3 regions of the Corynebacterium nasicanis genome follow, and region 3 is predicted to be linked to each of the others. Evidence: riboswitches for the same ligand, from Rfam matches in the RefSeq annotation. Region 3 holds a riboswitch; each other region holds the start of a gene.
The links. A riboswitch is a leader RNA that binds a small molecule or an ion and turns the genes downstream of it on or off. The one in region 3 is predicted to bind thiamine pyrophosphate.

Region 1 (9,708 bases), on a different contig from region 3:
CCTGCTGGATGAAGTACTCCAGTCCACGCAGCGCGTCCTCGACAGGCAGCAGCTCGTTCAGCGCGCGCTGCTTCTCCCGGGCCTCCTCCTCGGTACGGCCGACGTAGGTGACCAGGCCCGGCATGACCACGAGCGAATCCGGGTCCCGTCCCAGCGACTCAGCGCGGCGGCGCACATCAAGGCGGTACTCCTGCGCCATCTCCAGGTCCCAGGCCACGGCGTAGATCCCCTCGGCGTACGTCGCGGCCAGGTCGCGGCCCGGTTCGGAGGCCCCGGCCTGGAAGAGGACGGGGCGGCCCTGGGGGCCGGCCGGGATGTTGAGCGGACCGGCGACGGAGAAGTAGTCGCCGGAGTGGGAGGGCGTCGATAGGCGGGAGGCATCCGCCCAGGAGACCTCGCACACCACGGCGTCGGCCGGGAAGGAGTCCCACAGCTGGCCCAGCACCCGGATGAATTCGTCGGCGCGCGCGTAGCGCTCGGCGTGCGGCGGGAGGGCGTCCATGCCGTGGTTGCGGGCTTCGTCGTCGCCCATGGAGGTGACCACGTTGATCCCGGCGCGGCCGCCGGAGATGTGGTCGAGGCTGGCCATGAGGCGGGCGGCGTGGAAGGGCGGCCAGAAAGTGGCGGAGATGGTGGTGACCAGCCCGATCCGCGAGGTGGCGCGCGCCAGGGCGGTGAGGGTGGTCACGGGTTCCAGGAACCAGGCCGGCCCGCCGCCGACGCCGCCGATGGCCGCGGACTGGCCGTCGGCAAGAAAGAAGGCGTCGAGCTTGCCGCGCTCGGCGATCTGCGCCAGCTCCTCCCAGTACGTGATGTCCCCGAGGCGACCCACCGAGGAGTCGGCGGCCCGCCACGCGGAGGTGTGGTGCCCGGCGGCGAAGGCGAAGAGGTTGAGGTGCACGGATCAGTCCTTGACCAGACCGCCGTCGACGACCAGGTTCTGGCCGGTGACAGACCGCGCCCACGGGGAGGCGAAGAAGAGGATCGCGTCGGCGAATTCCTCGGGGGTGGTCACGGACTGCAGCGGGGTGCCGGCGGCGATGAAGTCGAAGACCTCGTCCGGGGTGGCGGCGGAGGCGTCCGTCTTGCGCAGCAGGCCGCCGGAGAGCATGTTGACGGTCACGCCGCGCGGGCCGAGGTCGGCGGCCAGGGTGCGGGTGAGGGAAAGGAGGGCGGCCTTGGCGGCGGTGTAGTCGTGGTAGGGCACGACGGGGTACTGGAAGAGGTTGGTGCCGATGGTGATGATCCGGCCCGAGCCGAATTCGTCGAAACCGGCCAGCGCTGCCTGCGTGACGTTGAGGGTGCCCTGGACGGCGCCGGAGAACTGGGACTCGAAACGCTCGTAGGCGATGTCCTCGGCCTTGGGGCGGGCGTCGCCGTCGAAGGAGAAGTCGATGAGGGCGTTGGAGACGACGGTGGTGACGGGGGCGTCGAAAAGCTCGCGTGCCTGGGCGAACAGGGCGTCGACCTGTGCGCGGTCGCGCACGTCGGCCTGGATGGCCACCGCGCGGCCGGGATGCTTCTCGACGATCGCCTCCGCCGCCTCCGCCGAGGAGAAGTAGTTCACCACGACCTTGGCCCCCTCCCGGAGGAAGGCCTCGGTGACGGCCTTGCCCAGGCCGCGGGCGCCGCCGGTGACCAGGACGATCTGCTCGTTGAGGGGGGTTGCGTTGATGCTCATGTGGGTGCCTTTCACAGGAAAAGGCGAAGGAGGGACATTCCCTTCGCCAGTGCTAACTGGATCAGGTTCGACGGGTATGTTCTCAGCTGCCTTGCGGGCGGCACCCCGTGTCACGTGTCCGCCACCTTAGCAAACGTCCGGCGGCGCCCGGCCGCGCATTTCCGTACCCTCGGAAACAGATCAGATGCACGCACGCTAATGAAAGGTACTTCGACATGGACCCCCGCACCCTCTACCCCACCATCGACCCGCCGCAGCAGACCCAGCCCCACCCGGGCCTGGACGCGAAGCTGGAACCGAAGGCCGACCTCGGCCTCGAGACCTACCGCGGCAGCGGCCGCCTGCAGGGCCGCCGGGCGCTCATCACCGGCGGCGATTCCGGCATCGGCGCGGCCGTCGCCATCGCCTACGCGCGGGAGGGCGCCGATGTCGCCATCTCCTATCTGCCGGAGGAGGAGATCGACGCGCAGAAGATCATCCAGGCCATCGAGGACGCAGGCCAGCGGGCCCTGGCGCTACCTGGCGACCTGTGCGAGCTGGAGCAGTGCGAGAAGATCGTCGCCGACACGGTCGCGGCCTTCGGCGGCCTGGACATCCTGGTCAACAATGCCTCGCGCCAGATCTGGCACGACGGGATCGGGAACATCCCGGACGAGGATTTCGACGCCACCATGAAGTCCAACATCTACTCCTCCTTCCGCGTCACCAAGGCGGCGCTCCCCCACCTGGAGCCGGGCTCGGCGATCATCTTCACCTCGTCGATCCAGGCGTACCAGCCCTCCCCGCACCTGCTCGACTACGCGCTGACGAAGGCCGCGCAGAACAACCTGTCCAAGGGGTTGGCCGAGCAGCTGGCGCCGGAGGGGATCCGCGTCAACGCCGTGGCCCCGGGGCCGGTGTGGACGCCGCTGCAGCCCTCCCACGGGCAGCCGCCGGAGAAGATCGACGAGTTCGGCCAGCACACGCCGCTCGGGCGCGCCGGTCAGCCGGCGGAGCTGGCGGGGGCGTTCGTGTTCCTCGCCTCGGATGAGGCGTCCTTCGTCATGGGTGAGACCCTGGGCGTCACCGGCGGTACGCCGACGCCCTGACCTGCTAGCTCTGCTGGCCGGAGACGTTGCCCTTCTTCCACGTCTCCCACGGGATGTTCCAGTCGCCCAGGCCGTCATAGCCCGAGAGGGTCCCGCCGACGGTGTTCTGTACGAGGACCGGGTCCCCGCGCTTGACGGTGTTCTGGAACCACTGCGCGGCCTCGTTGGTCACGTTGATGCAGCCGTGGGAGACGTTGCGGTAGCCCTGATCGCCCACCGACCAGGGGGCGCCGTGGACGTAGATGCCCGACCAGGACATCTGCGTCGCGTACGACACCGGCGTCTTGTAGCCGCCCTGGTCATAGGCCAGCCCGTAGGACATCGAGTCCATGACCATCGACTCCAGCTGGTCGCCGATGATGTACGTGCCGTTGGGGGTGGCCCAGCGTGCGGTGTCGCGGCCCAGGGAGACCGGGATGGTGCGCAGGGCCTCGCCGTTGCGGTAGACGGTCATGGTTTTGGTGGCGTCGTCGACGATGGTGCGCACCTCATCGCCGATGCTGAAACTCATCGCATTGTCCTGGGAACCGTAGGTGCCGCCCCCGAGGTCCGTGCCGTAGAGATCCGCCTCGACCGTCACCTTCGTGCCCGGTTCCCAGAACTCCGCCGGCCGCCAGCGCAGCTCCGAGTTGTTCAGCCAGTAGAAAGCGCCCTCCACCTGCGGTGACGTAGTGATCGTGATGGCGTCCTGCGCGGCCTGCCGGTCCTGGATGGCGGTGCCGAAACGCATCGTGATGGTCTGCGCGACACCCACCACCGCGCCTTCGAGGGGAGCCAGGGCCACCCCGGCGGTCGCCAGCGGACTCGGCGTGTGGAACACCGTGGTCGTCTTCTGCCCCGCCCGGTCCTCCGCGAGAATCGTGTACGTCCGGTTGTAGCCCAGCACCTCCGTCGTCTTCCACGACTTCTGGTCCTTGGCCAGCTCCGACTCCACGACCTTGCCGTCCTGGTTGGTCATGGTGACCTTCTTCAGCCCCTCGGGCGAGGTCACGGTCACCGGCTCGGAAGGATCGACCTCCTTCGCGCCGTCCTTGACGGACACCTTCATCGGCTGCGGAGCCTGCGACTCCTCCGCCTCGACCGTCTCGCTTATCGACGCCCGTTCAATCGTGCACGCCGTCAGCGTCCCCGACGCCACTGCAGCAGCCATGACCAACACGGCACCCCAACGACGGGGGGCAATCAACAACGACACGTGCAACCTCTGAACTCTTCCGGCGGTGTTACTTAGACACCGTAAACTACCGCCACACTACTTCCCCCCGCACACATGTCTCGAATCCGACACATCACAGTGTGGCAACACTCAGATAAACGCCAGATGACCAGGCGATTTTGTAGGTTGCACGATAGCCTGTTATATTTTTCTTCGTTGCCCGGACAGCCCGACACACAGGGTCCAGAAGGAAAACACCAGCGCCATTAGCTCAATTGGTAGAGCAACTGACTCTTAATCAGTGGGTTCGGGGTTCGAGTCCCTGATGGCGCACCATATCACCCCCGCCGGTACCCCCGGCGGGGGTACTTCTTTGCCTACACCAGTGCCACGATACCGAAGGCGGTCAGCGCCACGGCGACGATGTAGCCGGCGAGTTTGACCACCAGCTCGCGGTTGTTGCGCATCCACTCGAAGGCCCGCCCGAACACCGAGTAGGGGTAGGCGCGGACCAGGCCGACGAACACCGCCGAGAGGGTCGGCAGGCTGAGCGCGAGGCTGGCGTAGACGACGAGGCCGACGTAGCGGATCGCCGCGTGGTAGTCCCCCGCCGAGAGGAAGGCCAGGCCGGTGAAGAAGGGAATGGAGGTGGCGGACTGGGCGAGGCCCAGGATGAAACCCACGAGGACTGTTTTCGCGGAGGGCGCCTGCAGGGGCGCGAGGATCCGGCGGACGAGGGGGGAATCGCCGCTGCCGTTGCTGCGCACCGTGCCCACGAGGGTGAGCACGCCCGTGGCGATGAGCAGGATGCCGAAGACCGGGGAGTCCAGGGCCTTCTGCACGAGGTCGCCCAGGCCGTCGAAGACGACCATGGTGATCACGGAGAGCAGGAAGACGCCGAACCAGTCGCCGAGGATGAGGAGGGTGACGATGCGTCGATAAGCAGCGTTGCGGGGCAACATGACGCCGAGGGCGACGATGACGCCGATGAGCAGGGCGTTGAGGGAATCCAACAGCCCGAAAGATACCGCCTGAATCATCCTTCGACACTACCCCGGCGCCAGGTCCACACCGAGGCGAGCGCTCCCAGCACCGCCGCGACCGCGGCGCTGATCGTCAGCCAGGGAACGCCGGGGGCGATCTCGTAGATCACCGCCGCGCCGTCGAGGCTGGACAGCGGAGTCAGGGGCACGAAACGGTGCAGGAGAAAGCCGATCGACAGACAGGTGACGGGGAAGGCGACCCAGAACCAGGGGGAGGGGCGTCGATAAGCGGTCGTGGCGACCATGACGACGATGAGCAGGGCGAACAACAGGGAGATGACCATCAGCGCCGCCCTGTCCGCCAGGTCCACACGGACAGCGCCGCGCCGAGCAGCGCCACAATCGGCCAGGCCGTGGTGGTGAGGTTCCACACGAAGAAGTCCATGACCTGCGGCCCGAAATCCGCCCAGAACATGAGCGTCGAACCGACGGCCAGCGCCGTCACGGGGAAGACCACCCAGAACCAGGGGAAACCGCGCCCGCCGCCGGCGAAGCGCGGAGCGACGGCGAACACCGCCACGACCACGACGAAGGCCACTCCGAAAACGAGCCAGGCCATCAGACGGCGTCCACCGTGTCGGCGTGGGTGCCGTCGGAGAATTCGAGATCGGTGACCACACCCTCCGGGTCGTAGATGGCGCAGTCGAAACCACCCTCGCGCAGGCGTCGCAGGCCCTCCTTGACCATGCGGCGGCCCATGCGGTTGAAGGAGGTGACGCGGGAGACGTCGAGAACCAGCTCGCTGCCGCCGAGGGTGTGGGTGGTCAACTGGTGGAGGATGTTCTCCGCGGCGGTGAAGTTGATGGTGCCCTGCAGGCGGATGATCGTCTGGTCGCCGTCGCGGGTGATGGAGCGCACGCCCGGGACGGAATGCTGGTCGGAGGACATGAGGTGCAGGCCCATGTCGCGGGAGAGGTGCTCGAAGATCTTCACTCCCCGCACGGAGTTGCCCTGCGAGTCCAGGCGCGGGGAGAACGTCGCGATACCCAGCTGACCCGGCAGCGTCCCGATGAGCCCACCCGCCACGCCCGACTTCGCGGGGATGCCCACCCCGGCCATCCACCGGCCCGCGCCGTCATACATGCCGGCGGAACTCATGACGGCAAGGGTGAGGCGGCAGGCCTCCGGGTTGAGGATCCGCTCCCCCGTCACCGGCTGGACACCGCCGTTGGCGAGGGTGGCGGACATGACGGACAGGTCCCGCGTGGTCACCAGCGTCGAACACTGGTGGGTGTAGGACAGGACGGCGTCATGGGCGTCATCCCGGATGATGTCGTAGCTGCGCAGCATGTGCGCGATGGAGAGGTTGCGGTCCGCGCCGGCCAGCTCGGAAGCGGAGAGCTCGGCGTCGATGTGCAGTTCCCGGCCGGCGAGGCGGGAGAAGAGGTCACGGATCTTCTCGACGCGATCCGCCACGCTCGAATCCTCCCCGTTGATGAGCTGGTTGACCGCGATGGCACCCGCGTTGATCATCGGGTTGACCGGGCGCTTGTCGTTGGCGTCGAGGGAGAGCTCGTTGAAGGCCTCCCCGGAAGGCTCGAGGCCGACGACGTCGAGCACCGCCTCCGGGCCCAGCTCCTGCAGGGCCAGGGCGAAGACGAAGGGCTTGGAGATCGACTGGATCGTGTACTCCACCTCCGCGTCGGGGCCCGCCGAATACACATGCCCGGACGCGGTGCACAGGGCGATGGCCAGGCGGTCGGGATCGGCCTCGCCCAGCTCGGGGATGTAGTCGGCGACCTCGCCCCCGTCGTCGTCGGCCACGTGCTCGAGAATCTCCTCGAGATACTCCGGGATCGGCATTTTCATGCGCCCGAGCCTACCGGTCGGCCCCCGGGGCGGGCGCCTAAGCTGAGGCCATGAAGACCGCACTCCTCATTGTCGACGTCCAGAACGACTTCTGCCCCGGCGGCTCCCTGGCCACGCAACGGGGAGCCGAGGTCGCCCAGCTCATCGGCGCGCACCAGGACACCCAGTCCGCGCGCTACGCCCACACCGTGGCCACCCAGGACTGGCACATCGACCCCGGCACCCACTTCTCCGCGGAGCCCGACTACCTCGACACCTGGCCCGTGCACTGCGTCGCCGCCTCGGAGGGGGCGGCCCTGCACCCCGGCGTGCGGGCCCCGCTCATTGAGGCCTTCTTCCGTAAGGGCGAGTACTCCGCCGCCTACTCCGGTTTCGAGGGCGCCGCCGACGGCGTCGGGCTGGCGGAGTGGCTGCGGGAGCGCGGGGTGGACAAGCTCGACGTCGTGGGCATCGCCACCGACCACTGCGTGCGCGCCACGGTGCTCGACGCCCTCGAGGAAGGCTTCGAGGTGCGGGTGCTCACCGACCTGTGCGCGCCCGTCGACGAGGCCCGCGGCGAGGCCGCTCTGCAGGAGCTCGTGGCGGCCGGTGCGCAGTTAAGCTGAGGGCATGAGCCACCGCCTGATCATCATGCGCCACGCGAAGTCCTCCTGGAAGGAACCGCTGCCCGACCACCAGCGCCCACTGAACAAGCGGGGGCGGCGCGATGCCCGGGCCGCCGGCGAGTGGCTGGCAGAGCACATCGGCGACATTGACCGCGTCCTCAGCTCGACCTCGACGCGCACGCGCCTGACCTTGGAACGCACCGGCATCAGCGCCGGCAAGGTGAGCTTCCACGACGGCCTCTACGGCGGCACGACCGAGGACGTCCTGCGGCTGCTGCGCCCCCTTCCCGAGACCGTGGGGACGGCGCTGGTTCTCGCCCACTGGCCCGGGGTGGAGGAAGCCGTGCGCGAACTGGCGGTGCGCGACGACAACCCCGGATGGCAGGGTATCGACACCAAATTCCCCACCAGCGCCCTCGCCGTCCTCGCCGTCCCCGGTCCGTGGGCCGAGCTGGCACCCGGCTCGTGCCGGCTCGAGCACTACGTGGTTCCGCGGGGTTAGGCAAACGGTAGGGCGGCAGATATCGGCGTTTCTGTGGATAACGGGTAGTTGTCCACAGGCTGCGGTGCGTGCTTCTCGACGCCTGCGTGTTTCCGGTTTAGTGTCCGGGGCATGAACACCCTCGACGCGCTGGCAGCCCTTAGGGCCATGACCGTCCTGGAGGACCTTTCCTCCCAGGCGGTCACCCGCGCGCAGCTCGATGCCCTCGGGGTGCGGGATGCGTTGTTGTGGGAGAAGCTGGCTGTCACCTACTACGGGGCAACGAGGTACAAGAAGCTCCAGCAGGCCGCACGGGTGGCGGCCGCTGAGTTGTCGTTGGACGCGGTGATCGTCATCGAAAAACACCTCCGCTCCCTCCTCCGGGGTGCCTCGGTGACGGTGGAGGAACTCCGCGTGCAGCTGTGCGGTTTACGCGGCACCGTCGCGGAGATCGACCGGGCCGCAGCCACGAAGGTCCGCGACCTCAACCGCACGGTCAAGGACGCCGCAGCGAAGGCCTACGGCAAACGCGCCCTACGCGGGGGCAAGAACACCGACGGCCACGGCATGCGGACCTTCACCGTCACCCGCCCCGAACGGGAAATCTCGGCCATGCTCTCCTACCTCACACCGACGGCTTCTGCATTGCGGGCAGCGGATAAGGGACTAAGCCACGAGCAGGCCATGGCCGACGCCCTCTACACCCACCTCATGGGCAGCACCGGGAAGGCCGCCAACCAGCCCTTGGCCCCGCATGTCGTCATGGCCGTACCCGACTACGCGAAGGTGTTGCGCCGTGAGGGTGATGACACGGTCTTCGGGCTTACCGATGGCACCACCATCACCGGAGCAGAACTGGTGGCCCATGAGATGGCCACCCACGGGTTCGTCGGGATCTACGACCCGGTCGAAGGCCCGGTCGATCTCTACCGGGACCAACGCAGTGCCACTTTCAAGCAGCGCATGCTCCTGGCCGCGGAGACGATCCTCTGCCCGGTGCCGGGGTGTACGACGGCGGCGGATTTCTGCCAGGTGCATCACCTGGAGGCCTGGAAGGAGGGCGGGGAGACCAACATCAAGAACATGTCGATGGCCTGCAAGGTGCACAACGCGCGTAACGATGATGACCCCGACGCCCCGCCCCGCCACGGACGCCTGGAACGCCACCCGGGTGGGGTGCTGCATCACCCACCTGATGGTGGGCCACCGAGGGCCAACATCCACCCCATCCGGAAACTCTCCGCCATGGGGCTCCTCAACAACGCCTAAGGCGTCGGCACGCCCCCGTACATGTGCTCCATCTCGCGCATCTCGGCGGTCTGCACCTCGACCATCTCCGCTGCCATCTCCTGCAGCGGAGCGTATCCGCCGTTGTCCACCTGATCGCGGGTCATGGCGATGACCTCGGCGTGGTGGAAGTGCATGAGCTCGAGGAAGCGGGTGCGCAGCTCCTCGCCCTCCAGGGCCGCGTAGGAATCAAAGACCCCGGGCGAGACCATGCCGTTGGCGATGTGCCGGGAGTGCATCGTCATGTCCGCGTCGATGCCCCACTCGTCGGCCCAGGCGTTCATCTGCTCGTTCTCGCGCTGCTGGCCGTCGCGGATGCGTTCGGCGAGGTCGCGGACCTCCGGGTCGTCGACAGTCGAGGCGAGGAGGACCTCCGCCATGTCGATGGCCTGCTGGTGGTGCGGGACCATCATCCCGAGGAAATGGACGTCGGTGTCGTTGGCCTCGGCGGGCATGGCCGCGGTGCGCTCTGAGACCATCTGCTCGGAGTCGGCGGGGGTCGACGGCGCCGGGGAGCACGCGCCGACCAGGAGGGCGGCGGTGAGGAGGACGGCGGCG
Region 2 (9,708 bases), on a different contig from region 3:
GAAGGGTACGCGAGAACGCGCCGGTAGGTGGTGCACCGCGGACGGGGGCACACGGATGCGCGAGTAGGCCAGTCGCCCCGCGGTGTCCGGGGCTGGCATCGGCCTCACGTAAACTCTCCCGAATGATCGTCTCCACCATCGCCCGCGAACTTCAGGTCCGCGAGGTCCAGATCCGTGCCGTCCTCGACCTGCTTGCGGAAGGCAACACCGTCCCGTTCATCGCCCGCTACCGCAAGGAAGCGACCGGCGGCCTCGACGACACGCAGCTGCGCACCATCGAGGAACGCGCCACCTACCTGCGGGAACTCGAGGAGCGCAAGCAGGCAGTCCTCGAGTCGATCGAGGAGCAGGGCAAGCTCAGTGACAACCTCCGCGCGCTCATCGTCGCCTGCGAGACGAAGGCGCGCCTGGAGGATCTGTACCTGCCTTTCAAGAAGCGGCGCCGCACGAAGGCGGACATCGCCCGCGAGGCGGGGCTCGAGGCCCTTACTGATGCGCTCATCGACACCCCCTCCGCCGACCCGCAGGCCCTGGCTGCGGGCTACCTCACCGAGGGCTTCGAGGACGAGAAGAAGGCGCTGGAGGGAGCCCGCGCGATCCTCATCGATCGTTTCGCGCTCGACGCCGACCTGGTCGGCGAGGTCCGGGAGCAGATGTTCCGCACCGGGGCGATGACGGCCTCGGTCATCGCCGGCCAGGAGAGCAAAGGCGCGAAGTTCAAGGATTACTTCGAGTTCTCCGAGCCCTTCACCAAGTTGCCTTCCCACCGGATCCTGGCGCTGCTGCGCGGCGAGTCCGAGGGCGTGCTCCAGCTGCACCTCGATCCCGGCGACGACACCATCTACGAGGGCATGATCACCCGGCACTTTGACCTGCCCGAGTCCCGCTGGCTGGCCGAAGCCGTCCGCTTCGGTTGGCGCACCAAGCTCGCGGTGTCCTCCGGCCTGGACGTGCGTATGCGTCTCAAAGAGAAGGCGGAGGAGGGGGCGCTCGATGTCTTCGCCACCAACCTCCGCGATGTCCTTCTCGCGGCCCCCGCCGGGCAGCGCGCCACCCTGGGGCTGGACCCCGGGTTCCGGAACGGCGTGAAGTGCGCCGTCGTCGATCCCACGGGCAAGGTGCTGGCCACCACCATCGTGTATCCGCACCAGCCGCAGAACCGCTGGGACGCGGCCCGCCAGGAGCTGGCCGGGCTGTGTGCGACGCACGGGGTGGATCTGCTGGCCGTCGGCAATGGCACGGCCTCCCGGGAGACGGAGAAGCTGAGCAACGAGATCGCGGACCTCATCAAGGACGCCGGCGGGAAGCGTCCCACCCCGGTCGTGGTGAGCGAGTCCGGGGCCTCCGTGTACTCCGCCTCCGAGATCGCGGCCGCCGAGTTCCCCGACATGGACGTGTCCCTGCGTGGGGCAGTCTCCATCGCCCGCCGCCTCCAGGACCCCCTGGCGGAGCTGGTGAAGATCGACCCCAAGGCCATCGGCGTCGGCCAGTACCAGCACGACATCAACCAGCACGCCCTGGCCCGCACCCTCGACGGGGTGGTGGAAAGTGCCGTCAACGCCGTGGGCGTGGACCTCAACACCGCCTCGGTCCCGCTGCTCGAGCGCGTCGCCGGTGTCACCGGCACCCTGGCGAAGAACATCGTGGCGCACCGCGACGATCATGGCGCGTTCGCCAACCGCAAGGCCCTGCTCAAGGTCCCGCGCCTGGGACCCAAGGCTTACGAGCAGTGCGCCGGCTTCCTCCGCATCTCCGGCGGCAGCGATCCTCTCGACGCCTCCGCCGTGCACCCCGAGGCCTACCCGGTCGTCGCCCGCATCGCCGCCGCCACCGGACTGGGTGTGGAGGAGCTCATCGGCAACACCCGCGTGCTTTCTGGGCTGCGCGCCGCGGACTTCGCTGACGACACTTTCGGCGTCCCCACCGTCACCGACATCATCGCCGAGCTGGACAAGCCCGGCCGCGATCCCCGCCCGGAGTTCAGGACGGCCAGCTTCAAGGAGGGCGTGGAGAAGGTTTCGGACCTCAAGCCCGGCATGATCCTCGAGGGCACCGTCACCAACGTCGCCGCCTTCGGCGCGTTCATCGACGTCGGCGTCCACCAGGACGGCCTCGTCCATGTCTCCGCCATGTCGGATCGTTTCGTCTCTGACCCGCATGCGGTCGTGCGCTCAGGCCAGGTGGTCAAGGTGAAGGTCATGGAGGTTGACGTCGAGCGCCAGCGCATCGGCCTGTCGCTGCGGCTGGATGATGAGCCGGGCCAGCCGAAGAAGAAGCCCCAGCGCGGAGGCAAGCGCCAGCCGCAGGCCGGCGGTTCCATGGCCGCTGCCCTCCAGCGCGCGGGCCACGGGCGGTAGACCTCAATTCTTGAGGGCCCTATGAGTGCTTCCGGTTGGTTCAAACCACCCGGAAGCACTCGAAACCCCCGTAAGAGGAGTGACTAACCGGAGACCCCGTTGATGCCGCCGGGCAGGTCGATGAGCTCGTAGCCGAGGTCCGCGTACTGCGCGCAGAACCGCGCCGAGCGCACGCCCGAGGCACAGTGCACCACCACGCGCTCCGCGTCGCCCAGCGCGCGGCGCACGGTGTCCGGGCCGAAGATGTCCGACAGCGGCAGCCGCACGGGATCCAGGGAGGCGAGGGAATCGTTGAGCATCTTCTCGTGCGGCTCGCGGATGTCGAGGAGGATGGCGCGGCCGGCGCGGACCTCGTCGAGCGGGGAGGGGCCGACCGCACACACCGCCTCCCCGTAGGACTCCTCCAGCGAGGTGACCAGCTCGCGCGCCGGGTCGGCGGCGATCTGGAAGGTGCGGGTGGCACCGGGGAAGGCGTCGTAGCTGAGCATCCGTCCGGGGACCACGTCGAGGCCGGCGAGGTAGCCGATCGTGGTGGTGGCCAACAGGGCGCCGACCACGGCGGTCGTGGCCCCGAGGACGCCGGCGGTGGCGCAGTCCTCGATCCCGGGCGGCTGCTCGGGGAAGAGATCCCGCAGCCCCACACCCCGCGAGGAGGGCCCGGAGGTGAACAGGCACACATCCCCGTGGAAGCGCAGCACGGTGCCCCACACCAGCGGGGTGCCGGTGATCTCGGCGGCGTCGGCGACGAGGTACTTGGTCTGGAAGGAGTCGGAACCGTCGACCACGAGATCCACCGATCCCACCAGCGACACCGCATTGCCCACGGTCAGCCGCTCGTTGAGTGCCGTCACCGTGATGCCGGGCTGCAGCTCGGCCAGGCGCTCGGCGACCACCTCGACCTTCACCCGGCCGACGTCGGAGGCGCCAAAGAGGATCTGGCGGTGGATGTTGGTGATGTCGACGGTGTCGTCGTCGATGACGGTGATGTGGCCGACTCCCGCCGAGGCGAGGGACTGCATGGCCGGGCAGCCGAGGCCACCGGCGCCGATGACCAGGACGTGGGCGTCGGCAAGCGCCTGCTGCTGGGCCGGACCGTAGCCGGGCAGGGCCAGCTGGCGGGCGACGCGGCGCAGCTCGGAATCATCCATCTACAGCACCTGATCCGACCAGGACACCAGGCCGTCGAAACTGGAGGAGGCCACGGCGTGCTCGCGGCGTGGGATGCGGCCCGCACCGGCGGCCAGGCGCCCGGCCTCGACGGCGTGCTTCATCGCGGTCGCCATCGCCACCGGGTCCTGGGAGCGGTTGACGGCGGAGGCGAGGAGGACTCCGGAGCAGCCGAGCTCCATGGCCAGGGCGGCGTCGGAGGCGGTGCCGACGCCGGCGTCGAGAAGCACGGGCACGCCGGCCCGCGAGCAGATGAGCTCGATGTTGTGCGGGTTGAGGATGCCCAGGCCGGTGCCGATCGGCGAGCCCAGCGGCATGACCGCCGCGCAGCCGACGTCCTCGAGGCGCCGGGCCACGACCGGATCGTCGGAGGTGTAGGCGAGCACCACGAAGCCCTCGGCGACGAGGAGTTCGCAGGCGTCGATGAGCTCGACGACGTCGGGAAGCAGGGTGTGCTCGTCGGCGATGACCTCGACCTTCACCCAGTTGGTGCCCAGCGCCTCGCGAGCCAGCCGCGCGGTGATGACGGCGTCGCGTGCGGTGCGGCACCCGGCGGTGTTGGGCAGCGGGGCGATGTCCAGGCGCTGGAGCAGGTCGAAGACGGATTCCCCGGTGCCCGCGGCGTGGCGGCGCATGGCCACGGTGGTCAGTTCGGTGCCGGAGGCGCGCAGTGACTCCTCCAGCAGGGACATCGACGTCGCCCCGCCCGTGCCCATGATGAGGTGCGAGTCGAAGGTGCGGTCGGCGATGGTGAGCATGGATCAGCCTCCCTGGACTGCGGTGAGAATGTCGACGGTCATGCCCTCGCTGAGCGGGCGGTCCCACGCGGAACGGGGGACGACATCGCCGTCGACGGCCACGGCCACACCGGCGGCGGGCAGCTCGCCGAGGGTCTCCTCGACGAGGCCGAGGAGGGTGGTCGCGGAGGTCTCGACGGGCTCGTTGTTGACGGTCAGGTTCATGGTCACTCCTTGTGTCGGTGCGGGTCGCACGCCGCGAGGTCGATGCCCGGGTCGGTGCCCTCCACCAGGTGGACGGCCACGTCGGCGGCCAGCGCGGTGAGCAGGATGCCGTGGCGGAAGTACCCGGTGGAGACGATGAGGTTTTCGTTCACCTTTCCAAGGTACGGAAGATCATCCGGCGTGCCCGGGCGCGCACCCGTGGTGGCCTCGAGGAAATCGCACTCCTCGATGCCGGGGACGAGGCGGCCGGCGTCGCGGAGCAGGTCGTGGACGGCGCCGGTGCGGGGGACCGGGCGGTCGTCCTCGCGGGAGGTGGCGCCGATGGCGATGGTGTCGTCGGTGCGCGGGATGAGGTAGACGGGGCGGTCCTCGACGAAGCCGCGCACCACCCGGGTGAGCAGCGGCCGCAGGTGCGTCGGCACCCCGAGGCGCAGGATGTCGCCGTAGACCGGGCGCAGCTTGAGGCCGGGGTAGAGCGCGCCGGCGCCGAGGCCGTTGGCCAGGATGACCGGGCCCGCGGGCAATGTGTCGGCCTGGGTGCGGACGATGGGCACGGAGAGGGCGGTGAGGGCGTCGAGAAGCGCGGCGGCGAACAGCCGCGGGTTGACCTGGTGATCACCCGGGATGTGCACCGCGCCGGCCAGGTGCGGGGACAAGGCGGGCTCGAGCGCGCGGGCCTGCCGCAGGGGCAGCCGCTCGGCGCTCATCGCGTGCCCGGCCTGGTACTCGGCCAGCTCCGCCAGGTGCGTCGCATCCGCCCGGTCGGCCGCCACCACGAGGGTGCCCTCCGTGCGGTAGCCGGTGGGCAGGGCCGTGTGCTTCTCGACGATCCCCATCAACCCCGGATACAGCTCCGCCGAGCGCAGCATGAGGGGGAAGAGGGGCTCCTGCCGGTAGACCACCTCGGCGACAGGGGCCAGCATTCCGCCGGCGTGGTGGGTGGCCCCGGAGGCCGGCGCCGGGTCCTGCAGGGTGACCTCGTGCCCGCGGTCGGCCAGACGCAGCGCGGTGGCCAGGCCGATGAGCCCGCCACCGACGACGGTGATCACTCGAAACCCGCCACCAGGCGGGCGGCGTAGGCGCGGGGATCGTCGGCGTTCATGAGCCCACGCACGACGGCCAGGCCGGCGACCCCGGTGGCGGCCAGGTCGGCGGCATCGTCGGCGGTGACGTCACCGATGGCCACCACGGGCACCCGCGACAGCGCCGTGAGTTCCCGGTAGCCCGCGAGACCCAGCGGCGGGCGGCCGGAGTCCTTCGTCGGGGTGGGGCGGTAGGGGCCGGCGCCGATGTAGTCGATGAGGTCGCCGAGCTCGTTGGAGGCCTCGACCATCGCTCGAGTGCCCGTGGTCAGGCCGATGATCGCGTCCGGCCCGAGCAGGTCGCGGACCTGCGCCACCGGCAGATCCGTCTGGCCGACGTGCACGCCGTGGACGGGCAGGCCCTGCCGCATGAGGGAGAGGGCGACGTCGACGCGGTCGTCGATAAGCACGGTCGCCCGGTCACCGACCTCCCGGGCGATGTCCGCGGTGAGCTCGTAGAGATCGAGCGCGTCGATCGGCTTGCTGCGCACCTGCACCGTGCCGCAGCCGCCGGCGACGGCCTCGCGCACCACCTCAAGGATGTGCTCGCGGGTGCCGGAGCCGGTCACGAGGTAGCAACGCAGGTCAAGGGAGGGACGCATCATTCACCGATTCGAGATAGACATGGGAACCGCGCTTGCGGAACTCCTCCGACATGGTACGCATCCCGTCCTCCGCCTCCGGCGCACCCACCTGGGGCAGGCCGAGCTTCGCGCCGAAGGTGTCGCGGATGTCCTGGCTGATGCGCATGGAACAGAACTTCGGGCCGCACATGGAGCAGAAGTGGGCGGTCTTCGCCGGCTCGGCGGGCAGGGTCTCGTCGTGGTAGGCCTGCGCCGTCTCCGGGTCGAGCGAGAGGGCGAACTGGTCGTGCCAGCGGAACTCGAAACGCGCCTTCGACATGGCGTCATCCCAGTCCCGCGCGCCGGGGTGGCCCTTCGCCACGTCCGCGGCGTGCGCGGCCAGCTTGTAGGTGATCACGCCGGTCTTGACGTCATCGCGGTTCGGCAGACCGAGGTGCTCCTTCGGGGTGACGTAGCACAGCATCGCGGTGCCACCCATGGCGATGTGCGCGGCGCCGATGGCGGAGGTGATGTGGTCGTAACCCGGAGCGATGTCCGTGACCAGCGGGCCGAGGGTGTAGAAGGGGGCGTCGGAGGCCCACTCCTGCTCCAGCTCGTTGTTTACCTGGATCATGTTGAGCGGCACGTGTCCCGGACCCTCCACCATGACCTGCACGTCATACTCCCAGGCCCGGCGGGTGAGCTCGCCGATGGTCTTCAACTCGGCGAACTGGGCGTCGTCGTTGGCGTCGGCGAGGCTGCCCGGGCGCAGACCGTCGCCGAGGGAGAAGGCGACGTCGTACTGCGCGAAGATCTCACACAGCTCGTCGAAGTTCTCGTAGAGGAAGGACTCCTTGTGGTGCGCCAGGCACCAGCCCGCCATGATCGACCCGCCGCGCGAGACGATGCCCGTCACCCGCTCCGTGGTCAGCGGGATGAAGGGCAGGCGCACGCCCGCGTGGACGGTCATGTAGTCGACGCCCTGCTCGCACTGCTCGATGACGGTGTCCCGGAAGATCTCCCAGGTGAGGTCCTCGGCGATGCCGTTGACCTTCTCCAGGGCCTGGTAGATCGGCACCGTGCCGATGGGCACCGGCGAATTACGGATGATCCACTCGCGCGTGGTGTGGATGTCATTGCCGGTGGACAGGTCCATGACCGTGTCCGCGCCCCAGCGGGTCGCCCAGCGCAGCTTCTCCACCTCCTCCTGGATCGACGAGCTCACGGCCGAGTTGCCGATGTTCGCGTTTATCTTCGTGAGGAACTTCCGGCCGATGATCATCGGCTCCGACTCCGGGTGGTTGATGTTGTTCGGCAGGATCGCCCGGCCCCGCGCGATCTCCGCGCGCACGAACTCCGGATCGCAGTGCTCGCGCAGCGCGACGAACTCCATCTCCTTCGTGACGATGCCCTGCCGCGCGTAGTGCATCTGCGTCACCCGCTGTCCCTCCAGCGCACGCAGCGTCGGGCGCTTCTCGCCCTTCCACTCGGCCGAGGCCTCGCCGCGCCGGGTCGCCGTCTTGCCGTCATCGGCCAGGTTGCGCGGGCGGCCCTCATACTTCTCGACGTCCCCCCGCTCCGCGATCCACTCGGCCCGCAGCGCCGGCAGGCCGACGGTGACGTCACACTCCGGCCCGCGCGTGCGGTAGACGCGGAAAGGCTCGTTGGGGCCGGTGGGGGAGTCGTCCAGGTGGATCTCCGTCTCCGGGACGCTCAGACCGTTCTTCTCGACGGGTGCGAATCGGTGCTTCGGGTGAATCTCAGTGGAGTGATGGGTGGGCTGCACAGCCTCGCCTCTCTTCCTTCGCCGGTACTAACCGGACAGGTTCAAACGGTGCTTGCGCGGCTACAACAGCGCAATCTCAGCCCGATGCCTCAGGCGCCCGTGGGGTCGTCGGTCATCGTACCACCGGAGGTTTTGCACGGGGGTGGGCGGTGTGGGAGACTAGGCGGGTTGTATGTAACGGGCACGAACCGGTCGAGCGTCCCACCAGGGAAGAAGCCGCCAGGGTCCTCTGTCCAGAACTGAAAAGGAACATGTCGCATGAACATTCTCGACAAGGTTGACGCCGCACAGCTGCGCGACGACATCCCGGCCTTCCGTGCCGGTGACACCCTCGACGTCCAGGTCAAGGTCATCGAGGGCTCGACGGAGCGCACCCAGCTGTTCAAGGGTGTCGTCATCCGTCGCCAGGGCTCCGGCATCCGCGAGACCTTCACCATCCGTAAGGTCTCCTTCGGTATCGGCGTGGAGCGTACCTTCCCGGTCCACTCCCCGAACATCGCCTCCATCGAGGTCACCCGCCGCGGCGACGTCCGCCGTGCGAAGCTGTACTACCTGCGCGAGCTGCGCGGCAAGGCAGCCCGCATCAAGGAGAAGCGCTAAGTTTCGCCGGACTATTGACTCACGCCTGTGGCGTGGGTTACAGTCTAGATATTGCTTCACCGGACGAAAGTCAGGGTGAGGAAGTGAACCCCGGAAGTTCCGTCGCAAGACGGGACCCGGGGTTTGCGCATTGCTGGGGTCGGGGGCGGGCCCTACGCCAGCAGCTGCCGGGAGGCCAGGTCGCGGTACAGCTCACTCGACTCCATGAGAGAGGTGTGGGTGCCGACGGCGGAGATGCGGCCGTCGGCAAGCACGATGATCTGGTCGGCGTCGGTGACGGTCGAGAGGCGGTGCGCGACGACGACGAGGGTGCGGTCGGCGGCCGAGGCGGCGATGGCGTCGAGGATGAGCTGCTCGTTGTGGGAGTCGACGGCGGAGGTGGGTTCGTCGAGAAGCAGGATGGGCGAATCCATGAGCAGCATGCGGGCGAGGGCGAGGCGCTGGCGCTGGCCGCCGGAGAGGGTGAGGCCGCGGTCGCCGAGTTCGGTGTCCAGGCCCTCGGCCTCCTCCATGCGTTCGCGCAGGTTGACCTGGTCGAGTGCCCACCAGCACTGCTCGTCGGTCGCGTTCGGGGTGGCCAGGCGGAGGTTGTCGCGGACGGAGCCGGCCAGCACGGCGGCCTCCTGCTCGACGTAGCCGACGATGTCGCGTACCGACGCCCGCGTCAACCCCGCCATGTCCTGGTCGCCGAGCCACAGTCGGCCGGAATTCGGGTCGTAGAAGCGCTCGATGAGCGCCAGCATGGTTGATTTGCCGGAGCCGGAGGGGCCGACGATGGCGGTCTTGGTGCCGGCGGGGATGGTCACGGAGACGTCGGAGAGGACGGGGGTGTCGTCGGTGTAGGAGAAGGAGACGTCGTCGAAACGCACGGTCCCGGAGGGGCGGGCGGTGGTTCCGGTCTCGGACTCCTTCTCCTCGCCCATGACCTGCTCGATGCGTTCGATGGCACCCATGGCCTGGCGGATGGTGGTGATGGCGCTGAAGATGGCGCCCAGCGGCATGGACACCATGAACAGGTAGAGCACGAAGGTGACCAGGTCGGCGACGGTGATGGTGCCGGCGGCCACGCGCGCGCCGCCGAGGCCCAGGACGAGGAGGAAGGATCCCTGCATGGCCAGCCCGGCGGCGGGGAAGATGAGGGCGGCGACGCGGGCGATGCGCACGCCCTGCAGCCAGGCGTTGTCGGCGTCG
Region 3 (9,708 bases):
TCGCCCTCGTCCACTCCTGGGAGATGGTCACCGCCGTCGACGGCCCCGGAACGCGGATGACGCTCTTCCTCAGCGGCTGCCCCCTGCGGTGTCTCTACTGCCACAACCCCGACACGATGGAGATGCGCACCGGCACGCTCGAGCGCGTCGAGGACGTGGTCAAGCGGATTCTGCGCTACCGCCGGGTCTTCCAGGTCACCGGGGGCGGGTTGACGATCTCGGGCGGTGAGCCGCTCTTCCAGCTCGCCTTCACCCGGCGGGTGCTCGCGGAGGTCCACGCCGCGGGGGTGCACACCGCGATCGACACCAGCGGTTTCCTCGGGGCCCGCCTCAGCGATGCGAACCTGGACAACATCGACCTCGTGCTTCTCGACGTCAAGTCCGGCGACGAGGACACCTACCGCCACGTCACCGGACAGCCCCTGCAGCCGACCCTCGACTTTGGCGACCGGTTGGCCGCGCTGGGGAAGCCGGTGTGGGTGCGTTTCGTGCTCGTGCCGGGGCTCACCGATGACCCGGAGAACGTGGCCCGGGTGGCGGACGTCGTCGCCGGCTGGCCCAACGTGGAGCGCGTGGAGGTGCTGCCCTTCCACAACATGGGCGCCGACAAGTGGCGGGAGCTGGGCCTGCGCTATGACCTGGCAGACACCAAGCCGCCGACCAGCGCCTCCCTGCGCACCACCCGGCAGGCCTTCCGCGAGCGCGGGATCGAGACCTACTAGCGCAGCGGGTCGAAGGGCCGGATCGCCGGGTGGGTCTCACCGGTGTCGATGAGCTGGGCGAGGAACTTCCCCGTCGCCGGGCCGAGGACGACGCCCCACATGCCGTGCCCGCCCGCGACGTAGACGTTCTCCGTGCGGGTGCGGCCCACCAGGGGTCGGCCGTCCGGGGTGACGGGGCGGGACCCGACCCACTCGTCGCGACGCTCGTCGAGGTCCACACCCGTCATAACCTTCCGCGCCTGGTTGACGATGGCCTCGATCCGCCGCGGGTAGAGAGGCTCGTCGGGGCGGCGGAACTCCATGGTGCCCGCGATGCGGAATCGCCCCTGGTAGGGCGTGCACGCCATGCGGTGTTGCGGCAGGTAGACGGGGTGCTCGGCGGGCTGCGCGGTCTCCACCGTGAAGGAGTAGCCGCGCCCGGCCTGGACGAGGGTGCGCACCCCGTGCGGGCGGGCGAGGGCGGAGAGCCAGGCGCCCGTGGCGATGACCGCCGCGTCACAGTCGAGCCGCTCCCCGGTGGCGAGCACCACGGCGTCCCCGTGGACACTCACCACCTCGGCATCCGTACGGATCTCCGCCCCGCGCTCCGCCACCGCCCGGCCGAGCGCGGCGACGTAGGGTCCCGGCTCGATGAAGCGCTGCCCGTCGAGGCGGTAGGCGCAGGTAATGGCGTCGGACAGCATGGGCGCCAGGGACTGCACATCCTCCAGCGGGGTGAGCGGGGCCTCCTGGCCGTGGCGGACCGCGCCCGCCACCTCCCGGAGGAAACCGGCGGCCTGGGACTCCTCCTCGAAGCCGATGACGAAGGGGCCCTGCCGAGTCCAGGCGTCGACACCGCCGAGTGCGAGTTCGTCGAAGGCCGCGAGGGCCTCCAGGTCGATGGGGGTCAGATCCGCCATGGTGGCGTCCCACGCGCGGGCGGTGGCCTGCGCCATGAAGCGGGCGAGGAAGGCCCACAGCTGGGGATCGAAACGCAGGGGCATGGACAGGGCCGCGTCGGCGTCGAGAAGCGCCGTGGGGCCGTAGCGCCACAGGCTGGGGTCCGAGAGCGGGATGGTCTTGGCCGGGGCGAGCCAGCCGGCGTTGCCCCACGAGGCGCCGGCGGCGACGCCCTCCTTGTCCAGGACCGTGACCTGGTGACCGCGTTCCTGCAGGTGCCAGGCGGTGGCGAGGCCGACCATGCCGGCTCCGACGACGATGATTCTGCTCATACCGCCTATGGTAATCTTTGTCACATCGACATGGGGTGCGCGGACGTCGCGCTGAGATCACACCCACCGAACCTGCTCTAGTTAGCACTAGCGAAGGGATTGTCATGAGTTTTCTCGATCTGCGGGATGAGCTGCGCGCCGCCGCGCCGCTCGTCCAGTGCCTGACCAACTCGGTCGCCATGCCGCTGAGCGCCAACGTGCTGCTCGCCGCCGGGGCCTCGCCCGCGATGATCGACACGCCCGAGGAGGCCGGGGACTTCGCCGCGCTGGCCTCCGGGGTGCTCCTCAACGTCGGCACGCCCACCGCGGAGCGCTACACCGCCATGCGCGAGGCGGTCCGCGGCGCCACGGCGGCCGGCACCCCCTGGGTCATCGACCCCGTCGGGGCCGGCGTGCTCGCCCACCGCACCTTCTTCGTCGACGCGCTTCTCGACGCCTCCCCCACCGCCCTCCGCGGCAACGCCTCCGAGATCTCCGCGCTGGGCGGCACGGGCGCGGGCGGGCGGGGCGTCGACGCGGCCGACACCGTCGAGCAGGCCCTGCCCGCCGCCCGGGCGCTGGCGGAACGCACCGGCGGGGTGGTGGCGGTCTCGGGACCGGTGGACCTCATCGTCTCCGCGGGTCGCAGCACGTGGCTGACCTCGGGCGATCCGCTGCTCACCCTGGTGAGCGGCACCGGCTGCGCGCTCGGCGCGTTGTGCGCGGCCTACCTGGGGCTGGGTGCCGATCCGCACGACGCCGTCCTGGCCGCCCACGCCCACACGGGTGCCGCCGCCCAGCTCGCCGCCCGCTCGGCCACCGGTCCGGGCGGGTTCTCCACCGCGTGGCTCGACGCTTTGCACCACCTCACCTCCGCGGAGATCGCGGACCTCGTCTCCTGGAAGGACCCCTCATGATCCCCCGCATTCTCTCCATCGCCGGCACCGACCCCACCGGCGGCGCCGGTGTGCAGGCGGACCTCAAGTCGATCTCCGCGGCCGGAGGCTTCGGTATGGCGGTGGTCACCGCGCTGGTCGCGCAGAACACGCAGGGGGTGCGCTCGGTGCACACCCCGCCGATGTCCTTCCTCCGGGAGCAGCTGGACGCCGTCTTCGACGACGTCGCGGTCGACGCCGTGAAGATCGGCATGCTCGGCGACGTGGAGACGGTCGCCGAGGTCACCCGCGCCCTGTCGGACCATGAGGTCGCCCACGTCATCCTCGATCCCGTCATGGTGGCCAGCTCCGGCGACCGGCTGCTCAACGAGGACGCCGAGGCCGCCGTGCGGGAGCTCGTGCGCCGGGTGGACGTGATCACCCCCAACCTGCGCGAACTGGCGGTGCTGTGCGACATGGGGATGGCCACCACCCTCGAGGAGGGCATCGAGCAGGCACTAGGCCTGGCCGCCGACACCGGCACCGTGGTCATCGTCAAGGGTGGGCACCTGACCGGTCCCGAGGCGGACAACGCGGTCGTCTCGCCGGACGGCACGGTGCACCGGGTGCCCACCCCGCGTATCGACACCAAGAACACCCACGGCACCGGCTGTTCCCTGTCCGCCGCCCTGGCCACCCGGATCGCCCGCGGGGACTCGGTCGCCGAGGCCCTCGAGTGGTCCACCCGCTGGCTCCACGAGGCCATCCGCCACGCCGATGACCTTCAGGTCGGCCAGGGCCACGGGCCCGTCGACCACTTCCACCGGGCCCGTCGCCTGGAGGCGGCGGCCTCCACCACCCCGTGGGCCCCGCGCACGGACGTGCCCGCCCCCACCCCGCACCTCGCCCCGGCGGGCCCGCACACGCAGGCCATGTGGGAGGCCACGGGAGAGATCTGGAACGAGATCATGGATCTCTCCTTCCTCCGCGAACTGGCCGACGGCACCCTGCGGCACGCCGATTTCGCCTTCTACCTGGATCAGGACGCCCAGTACCTCAACCGCTACTCCCGCGCCCTGGCGCTGCTCTCCGCCACCGCCCCGGAGCAGGAGGGCCAGACCTTCTGGGCGGAATCCGCCCGCGAGGTGCTCGAGGGCGAGGCCCAGCTGCACCGGGACTGGCTGGGCGGCAACGACATCAGCGTCACCAGCCCCTCCCCCGTCACCCTGGGCTACACCAACTTCCTCGTCGCCTCCTGCGCCGTGGAACCCTATGTCGTCGGCGCGGCGGCCGTGCTGCCGTGCTTCTGGCTCTACGCCGAGATCGGCATGGAGCTGGCCCGGTCGAATTCACCCGCGCACCCCTACCACGCCTGGCTGTCCACCTACGGCGGCGAGGAATTCAACGCCGGGGCGCGCCTGGCCATCGAGCACACGGAGCGCGCCCTGGAAGCCGCCTCCCCCGCGCAGCGCGAGCAGGCGATGACCGCCTACCTGCGGGCCTGCCTCTACGAGCGGGAGTTCTTCGCTCAGGCCGACCGGGCCTGGTAGAACAGCGCCACGAGGAAGTCGGAGTCCTCCGTGAAGGGGCGCAGGTCCCACGTGGAGAACACGTTCTCCGGCTCCAGTCCGGCCTGCGCGGCGGTGGCCATGAAGTCATCGAAACCCCAGCCGCGTCCGGCCCCGAACCCGGCGATGAAGCGCCCGCCGGGGCGCAGGGCCCGGGCGATGTTCTCCAGCGCCCCCGCCCGCCCGGCGGGGTCGAGGAATCCCATGACGTTGCCGGCGGAGAACGCCAGGTCGACGTCCCCGGGCAACGGGTCCGCGCACACGTCGCCGACCTGGAAACTCGCCCCCGGGTACCGACGCCGGGCGTGTTCAACGAGCACGGGATCGATGTCCACACCCACCACCTCATGACCGCGTTCGGCCAGGTAGCCGCTCACGCGCCCCTGCCCGCAGCCGACGTCGAGGAGGCGGGAGGCGCGGGGGACGAGGGCGTCGATAAGCCGGGCCTCGCCGTCGATGTCCTCGCCCCGCTCGATCATCGCCTCCCAGCGGCGGGCGTAGTTCTCCGAGTGCTGGGGATTCCGGGTGGTGATATCTTTCCACGTCGCCATGCGACCAGTATAGGATCAGCCAGGTGCTCACCCCTTTCGACCGCGCCCGCCGGGCGCCCGACCGGAGCCGCCTCAAGGTCCCGGTCGAACGCGCCATCGACCACTGCCGCGTCTTCATCGACGGGGTCCGCCTTCCGGGTGAATATATCCCTTCCTCGGCGCTCAACGAGGTCCGCGAGCACGGCCGCGGCTTCGTCTGGCTCGGCCTGCGGGAGCCCGACGCCCAGCAGATGGAGAAGGTTGCCGACCAGTTCGGCATCCACCCCCTCATCGTCGAGGACGCCGTCACCGCCCATCAGCGCCCCAAGGTCGAGCGTTACGATGACCAACTGTTCCTGGTCGTCCGCTCCATCCGTTTCCGCGCGGAGGCCTCCGAAACCCGCGAGATCATCTCCACCGGCGAGGTGCAGATGCTCATCGGCCCGGACTTCATCATCACCGTCCGCCACGGCGCGGAGCTCCCGGAGCTTTCCGACGTCCTCGAGGAGCGGCCCGAGCTCGTCGCCCTCGGCCCCGCGTCCCTGGCCTGGCGGGTGGCCGACCACCTCGTCGACGAGTACGGGCGCATCGCCGCCCTCCTCGAGCAGGAGGTCGATGACCTGGAGGAGAACGTCTTCACCCCCGGCTCGCGCCTCAACATCGAGCAGATCTACATGTACAAGCGCGAGATCCTCGAGATGCGCCACTCCACCGACCCCCTCGCCCCGGCGCTGCGGGCGCTCATCGCGGACAACCGCGACATCCTGGGCAAGCAGCTGCGCAGCTATTTCCGCGACGTCCTCGACCACGAGATGGCCGTGCGCGACCAGATCGCCGGCTACGACGAGCGCCTCTCCGCGCTCATCGACGCCTCCGTGGCCAAAATCACCATGCAGCAGAACACCGACATGCGCACCATCTCCGCCGTAGTGGGCATGGCGGCCGCGCCGACCCTCATCGCGGGCATCTACGGCATGAACTTCCGCCACATGCCGGAGCTCGACTGGGAGTACAGCTACTACGTCGTCCTCGGCGTCATCGCCTTCATCGTGGCGCTGATGTTCTGGTGGTTCCGCCGCAACAACTGGCTCTGAGGCATATCACGGCAGCGATATCACGGCAGGCATAGGTCGAGTAGGCGGCCCGCGCGACCCGTGCTCCTCTCGGCCTAGACCTGCCACGCTATCCATGACGAGATATGCCTTTCGGTAGCCTGGCGCCATGAACGCCCCCTCCACGTCTGACATCCTCCTGTTCGGCGCCACCGGTGTCGTCGGCCGCCTCACCGCCCGCTACCTCATCGACCACGACGTCATCCTCGCCGGCCGAGACAGGCGGGCCCTCGAGGAGCTGCGCGACGAGCTCAACCCGGACTGGCGGATCGCCACGGGCGACGCCCATTCGGCGGCGGACATGGCCGCCCTCGCCGCGCAGGCGAAGGTGGTCATCAGCTGCGTGGGCCCCTATTCGAGGCTGGGCTGGGAGATGGTCAACGCCTGCGCGGAGCACGGCACCGACTACGTCGACCTGTGCGGCGAGGTGCCCTTCATCCGGCGGGTCATCGACACCCACCACGGCACCACCACGGCCCGCATCGTCCCCTCCTGCGGCTTCGACTCCGTCCCCTCGGACATGGGTGCCTTCGCCCTGCGGGAGCACGCGGGTGAGCCGCTGGACACCGTGACGATGGTCGTCGAGAAGCTCAAGGGCGGGCTGTCCGCCGGCACTCTTGACTCGATGCGGGAGGTCTCCGCGCAGGCCCGCGCCGACCGCAGCGTGGCCCGCAACCTGCATCACCCCTACTCCCTCTCCCCCGTCCCTTCCGCGGAGCCCTGGCTGGAGGGGAAGGACCTCGAGGTCACCCGGCTGGCCGACGGGCGCTGGGCCGGGCCGTTCTTCATGTCCATGTTTAACACGCGGGTGGTGCGGCGATCCAACTCGCTGCGCGGGGAGCGTTTCACCTACCACGAGCGCTGGGCCACCCGCACCCGCCTCGGGGCCTGGGCGCTGGCCGGGATGACGGCCGCGGTCTTCGCCGCCTCGCAGAAGCCGATCCTGCGGCGCTTCGTCCCGGGCCCCGGGAAGGGCCACTTCCGCTTCACGCACGAGGGCGTGACGGAATCCGGGAGGAAGGTCGCCTGCACCGTCGCCGCCGATGGCGATCCCGGCTACGTGGTGACGGCCATGATGCTCGCCGAGGCCGCCCTCACCCTGCTGGAACACCCCGGCGAGGGCGGGGTGTTCACCCCGTCCACGGCGCTGGGCACCCCCTACCTCGCGCGGCTGCAGGCGAAGGGGATGAGTTTCACCTGCTCATGACCATCGTGCGCAGGGTGGTGCGGGCGACGACACGCCCCTCGTTGCGCATGATGACCTCCCACAGCTGGGTGCGCCCGCCCAGCTGCAGCGGGGTGGCCTCCGCCTCGATGATCCCCTCGCGGACGGCCGCGATGAAGTCGGTGTCGTTGTTGACCCCCACCACCGGCGCCCCGGCCGCCGCCACGCCCGCCAGGCTGCCGACGGATTCGGCCAGCGCGCAGAACACCCCGCCGTTGACCAGGCCCACCGGCTGCAGGAGGTGCGGGCCGACGGGCAGCTCGGCGCGGACCCGGCCGTCGGCGATCTCGGTGTAGCGGACACCCAGGTGGGCGGAGAGGCCGACGTCGCGGGTGTTGACCGTCTCCAGGGTCTGCGCGTCCAGGGATTTCCCGGTCCCGGCCAGGCGGAAGAGGTCGGTGTACTTGAGCTCGCTCATGGCGGACATCCTAGCCTGCCGGGTCCATCCGACGGCGGCGATCAGCGGTGTCTACACTCATGAGCCATGAGCACCCCTGAGAATCTCGCCCACATCGGCGTCGTCGGCCTCGCTGTCATGGGCTCCAACCTCGCCCGCAACTTCGCCCACAAGGGTCACACCGTGGCCGTGTACAACCGCTCCCCGGAGAAGACCCGTGCGCTCATGGCCGCGCACGGCGACGAGGGCGCCTTCCTGCCCTCCGAGACCATCGAGGACTTCGTCGCTTCCCTCGAGCGCCCCCGCAAGGCGATCATCATGGTGCAGGCCGGTCCCGCCACCGACGCCGTCATCGAGCAGCTCGCCGAGGCGATGGAGGAGGGTGACATCATCATCGACGGCGGCAACGCCCTGTTCACCGACACCATCCGCCGCGAGCAGGAGATGGCCGCGCGTGGCCGCCACTTCGTCGGCGCCGGCATCTCCGGCGGCGAGGAGGGTGCCCTCACCGGCCCGTCCATCATGCCGGGCGGCCCCACCGAGTCCTGGGAGACCCTCGGCCCCCTCCTCGAATCCGTCGCGGCGGTCGTCGACGGCACCCCGTGCGTCACGCATATCGGCCCGGACGGGGCCGGACACTTCGTCAAGATGGTCCACAACGGCATCGAGTACGCCGACATGCAGGTCATCGGCGAGGCCTACCAGCTGCTGCGCTACGCGGCGGGCCTGACTCCGGCCGAGATCTCCGAGGTCTTCCGCGAGTGGAACGCCGGCGAGCTCAACTCCTACCTCATCGAGATCACCGCCGAGGTCCTCGCCCAGGTGGACGCCGAGACGGGTCAGCCGCTTATCGACGTCATCGTCGACGCCGCCGGTCAGAAGGGCACCGGCCGCTGGACCGTCAAGGCCGCCCTCGACTTGGGTATCCCGGTCACCGGCATCGGCGAGGCCGTCTTCGCCCGCGCCCTGTCCTCCTCCCTCGAGCAGCGGCGCGCCGCCCAGGGCGTGCTGCCTTCCGGCGAGCTGGCCACCTTCGACGGTGACCGCGACGCCTTCATCGAGGACGTGCGCCGGGCGCTCTACGCCTCCAAGTTCGTCGCCTACGCGCAGGGCTTCGACGAGATCCAGGCCGGCTCCGAGGAGTACGGCTGGAACATCGACCCCCGCGACCTGGCCACCATCTGGCGCGGCGGCTGCATCATCCGCGCGAAGTTCCTCAACCGCATCGTCGAGGCCTACGATGCCAACCCGGAGCTGCCCTCACTGCTGCTCGACGGCTACTTCCTCGGCGAACTCAGCGGGCTCATCGACTCCTGGCGCCGCGTCATCATCACCGCCACCAGCCTCGGCCTGCCGGTGCCGGTCTTCGCCTCCTCGCTGTCCTACTACGACTCGCTGCGCGCCGAGCGCCTGCCGGCCGCCGTCATCCAGGGCCAGCGCGACTTCTTCGGCGCGCACACCTACGGCCGCGTGGACAAGCCGGGCGCCTTCCACACCCTGTGGTCGGGTGACCGGACTGAGGTGCAGACGAGCTAGCAGCGTAGACTCTGCGCAATGACCACTTTCAAGGATCTCGGCCTTCCCCTGCCCATCGTGCGCGAACTGCAGCGACAGGGGATCACCGAGCCCTTCCCCATCCAGGCCGCCGCCATCCCTGATGCGCTGGCCGGCCGGGATGTCCTCGGCCGCGGCCCGACGGGTTCCGGCAAGACCTTCACCTTCGGCCTGCCCATGCTCGCCCGCCTCGCGGAGAAGGGCGTCACCCGCCCCGGCCACCCGCGCGCCCTGGTGCTCACCCCGACCCGTGAGCTGGCCGCCCAGGTCAAGGAGCGTCTCGACGCCCCCGCCAACGCCCTGGGCCTGCGCCTGCTCGACGTTGTCGGTGGTGTCAACATCAACCGGCACATCCGTTCGCTCGCGGCGCCGGTCGACCTGCTCGTGGCCACGCCGGGCCGCGCCCAGGACCTCCTCGACCAGGGCAAGCTCCACTTCGACGAGGTCGCGATGGTCGCCCTCGACGAGGCCGACCAGATGGCCGACATGGGCTTCCTCCCGCAGGTGCGCCGCCTCATGGACCGCACCCCGCGCA

Region 1: it holds a riboswitch for thiamine pyrophosphate, as region 3 does, so the genes downstream of both, ACFPUZ_RS03265 (3-oxoacyl-ACP reductase) here and thiM (hydroxyethylthiazole kinase) in region 3, are expected to answer to the same signal.
Region 2: it holds a riboswitch for thiamine pyrophosphate, as region 3 does, so the genes downstream of both, thiC (phosphomethylpyrimidine synthase ThiC) here and thiM (hydroxyethylthiazole kinase) in region 3, are expected to answer to the same signal.

The regions. Positions count from the first base shown of each region.
Region 1 covers NZ_JBHSQE010000001.1:667,073-676,780, forward strand. Annotated here, with positions in the region: gene ACFPUZ_RS03260 (LLM class flavin-dependent oxidoreductase) at 1-901, opposite strand, end outside; gene ACFPUZ_RS03265 (3-oxoacyl-ACP reductase) at 905-1,681, opposite strand; TPP riboswitch at 1,702-1,799, opposite strand; gene ACFPUZ_RS03270 (SDR family oxidoreductase) at 1,897-2,769, shown strand; gene ACFPUZ_RS03275 (L,D-transpeptidase) at 2,774-3,919, opposite strand; tRNA gene ACFPUZ_RS03280 (tRNA-Lys) at 4,186-4,261, shown strand; gene ACFPUZ_RS03285 (hypothetical protein) at 4,303-4,965, opposite strand; gene ACFPUZ_RS03290 (hypothetical protein) at 4,962-5,252, opposite strand; gene ACFPUZ_RS03295 (hypothetical protein) at 5,252-5,527, opposite strand; gene ACFPUZ_RS03300 (glutaminase) at 5,527-6,777, opposite strand; gene ACFPUZ_RS03305 (nicotinamidase) at 6,828-7,382, shown strand; gene ACFPUZ_RS03310 (SixA phosphatase family protein) at 7,387-7,884, shown strand; gene ACFPUZ_RS03315 (HNH endonuclease signature motif containing protein) at 7,996-9,132, shown strand; gene ACFPUZ_RS03320 (DUF305 domain-containing protein) at 9,129-9,708, opposite strand, start outside.
Region 2 covers NZ_JBHSQE010000001.1:210,137-219,844, reverse strand. Annotated here, with positions in the region: gene ACFPUZ_RS01125 (Tex family protein) at 123-2,357, shown strand; gene ACFPUZ_RS01120 (ThiF family adenylyltransferase) at 2,441-3,505, opposite strand; gene ACFPUZ_RS01115 (thiazole synthase) at 3,506-4,282, opposite strand; gene thiS (sulfur carrier protein ThiS) at 4,286-4,486, opposite strand; gene thiO (glycine oxidase ThiO) at 4,489-5,535, opposite strand; gene ACFPUZ_RS01100 (thiamine phosphate synthase) at 5,532-6,170, opposite strand; gene thiC (phosphomethylpyrimidine synthase ThiC) at 6,154-7,917, opposite strand; TPP riboswitch at 7,913-8,028, opposite strand; gene rplS (50S ribosomal protein L19) at 8,176-8,517, shown strand; gene ACFPUZ_RS01085 (ABC transporter ATP-binding protein) at 8,670-9,708, opposite strand, start outside.
Region 3 covers NZ_JBHSQE010000002.1:44,010-53,717, reverse strand. Annotated here, with positions in the region: gene pflA (pyruvate formate-lyase-activating protein) at 1-722, shown strand, start outside; gene ACFPUZ_RS03835 (NAD(P)/FAD-dependent oxidoreductase) at 719-1,942, opposite strand; TPP riboswitch at 1,955-2,050, shown strand; gene thiM (hydroxyethylthiazole kinase) at 2,032-2,829, shown strand; partial or broken gene ACFPUZ_RS03825 (bifunctional hydroxymethylpyrimidine kinase/phosphomethylpyrimidine kinase) at 2,832-4,337, shown strand; gene ACFPUZ_RS03820 (class I SAM-dependent methyltransferase) at 4,316-4,906, opposite strand; gene ACFPUZ_RS03815 (magnesium and cobalt transport protein CorA) at 4,921-5,979, shown strand; gene ACFPUZ_RS03810 (saccharopine dehydrogenase family protein) at 6,107-7,204, shown strand; gene ACFPUZ_RS03805 (PaaI family thioesterase) at 7,191-7,640, opposite strand; gene gndA (NADP-dependent phosphogluconate dehydrogenase) at 7,707-9,155, shown strand; gene ACFPUZ_RS03795 (DEAD/DEAH box helicase) at 9,174-9,708, shown strand, end outside.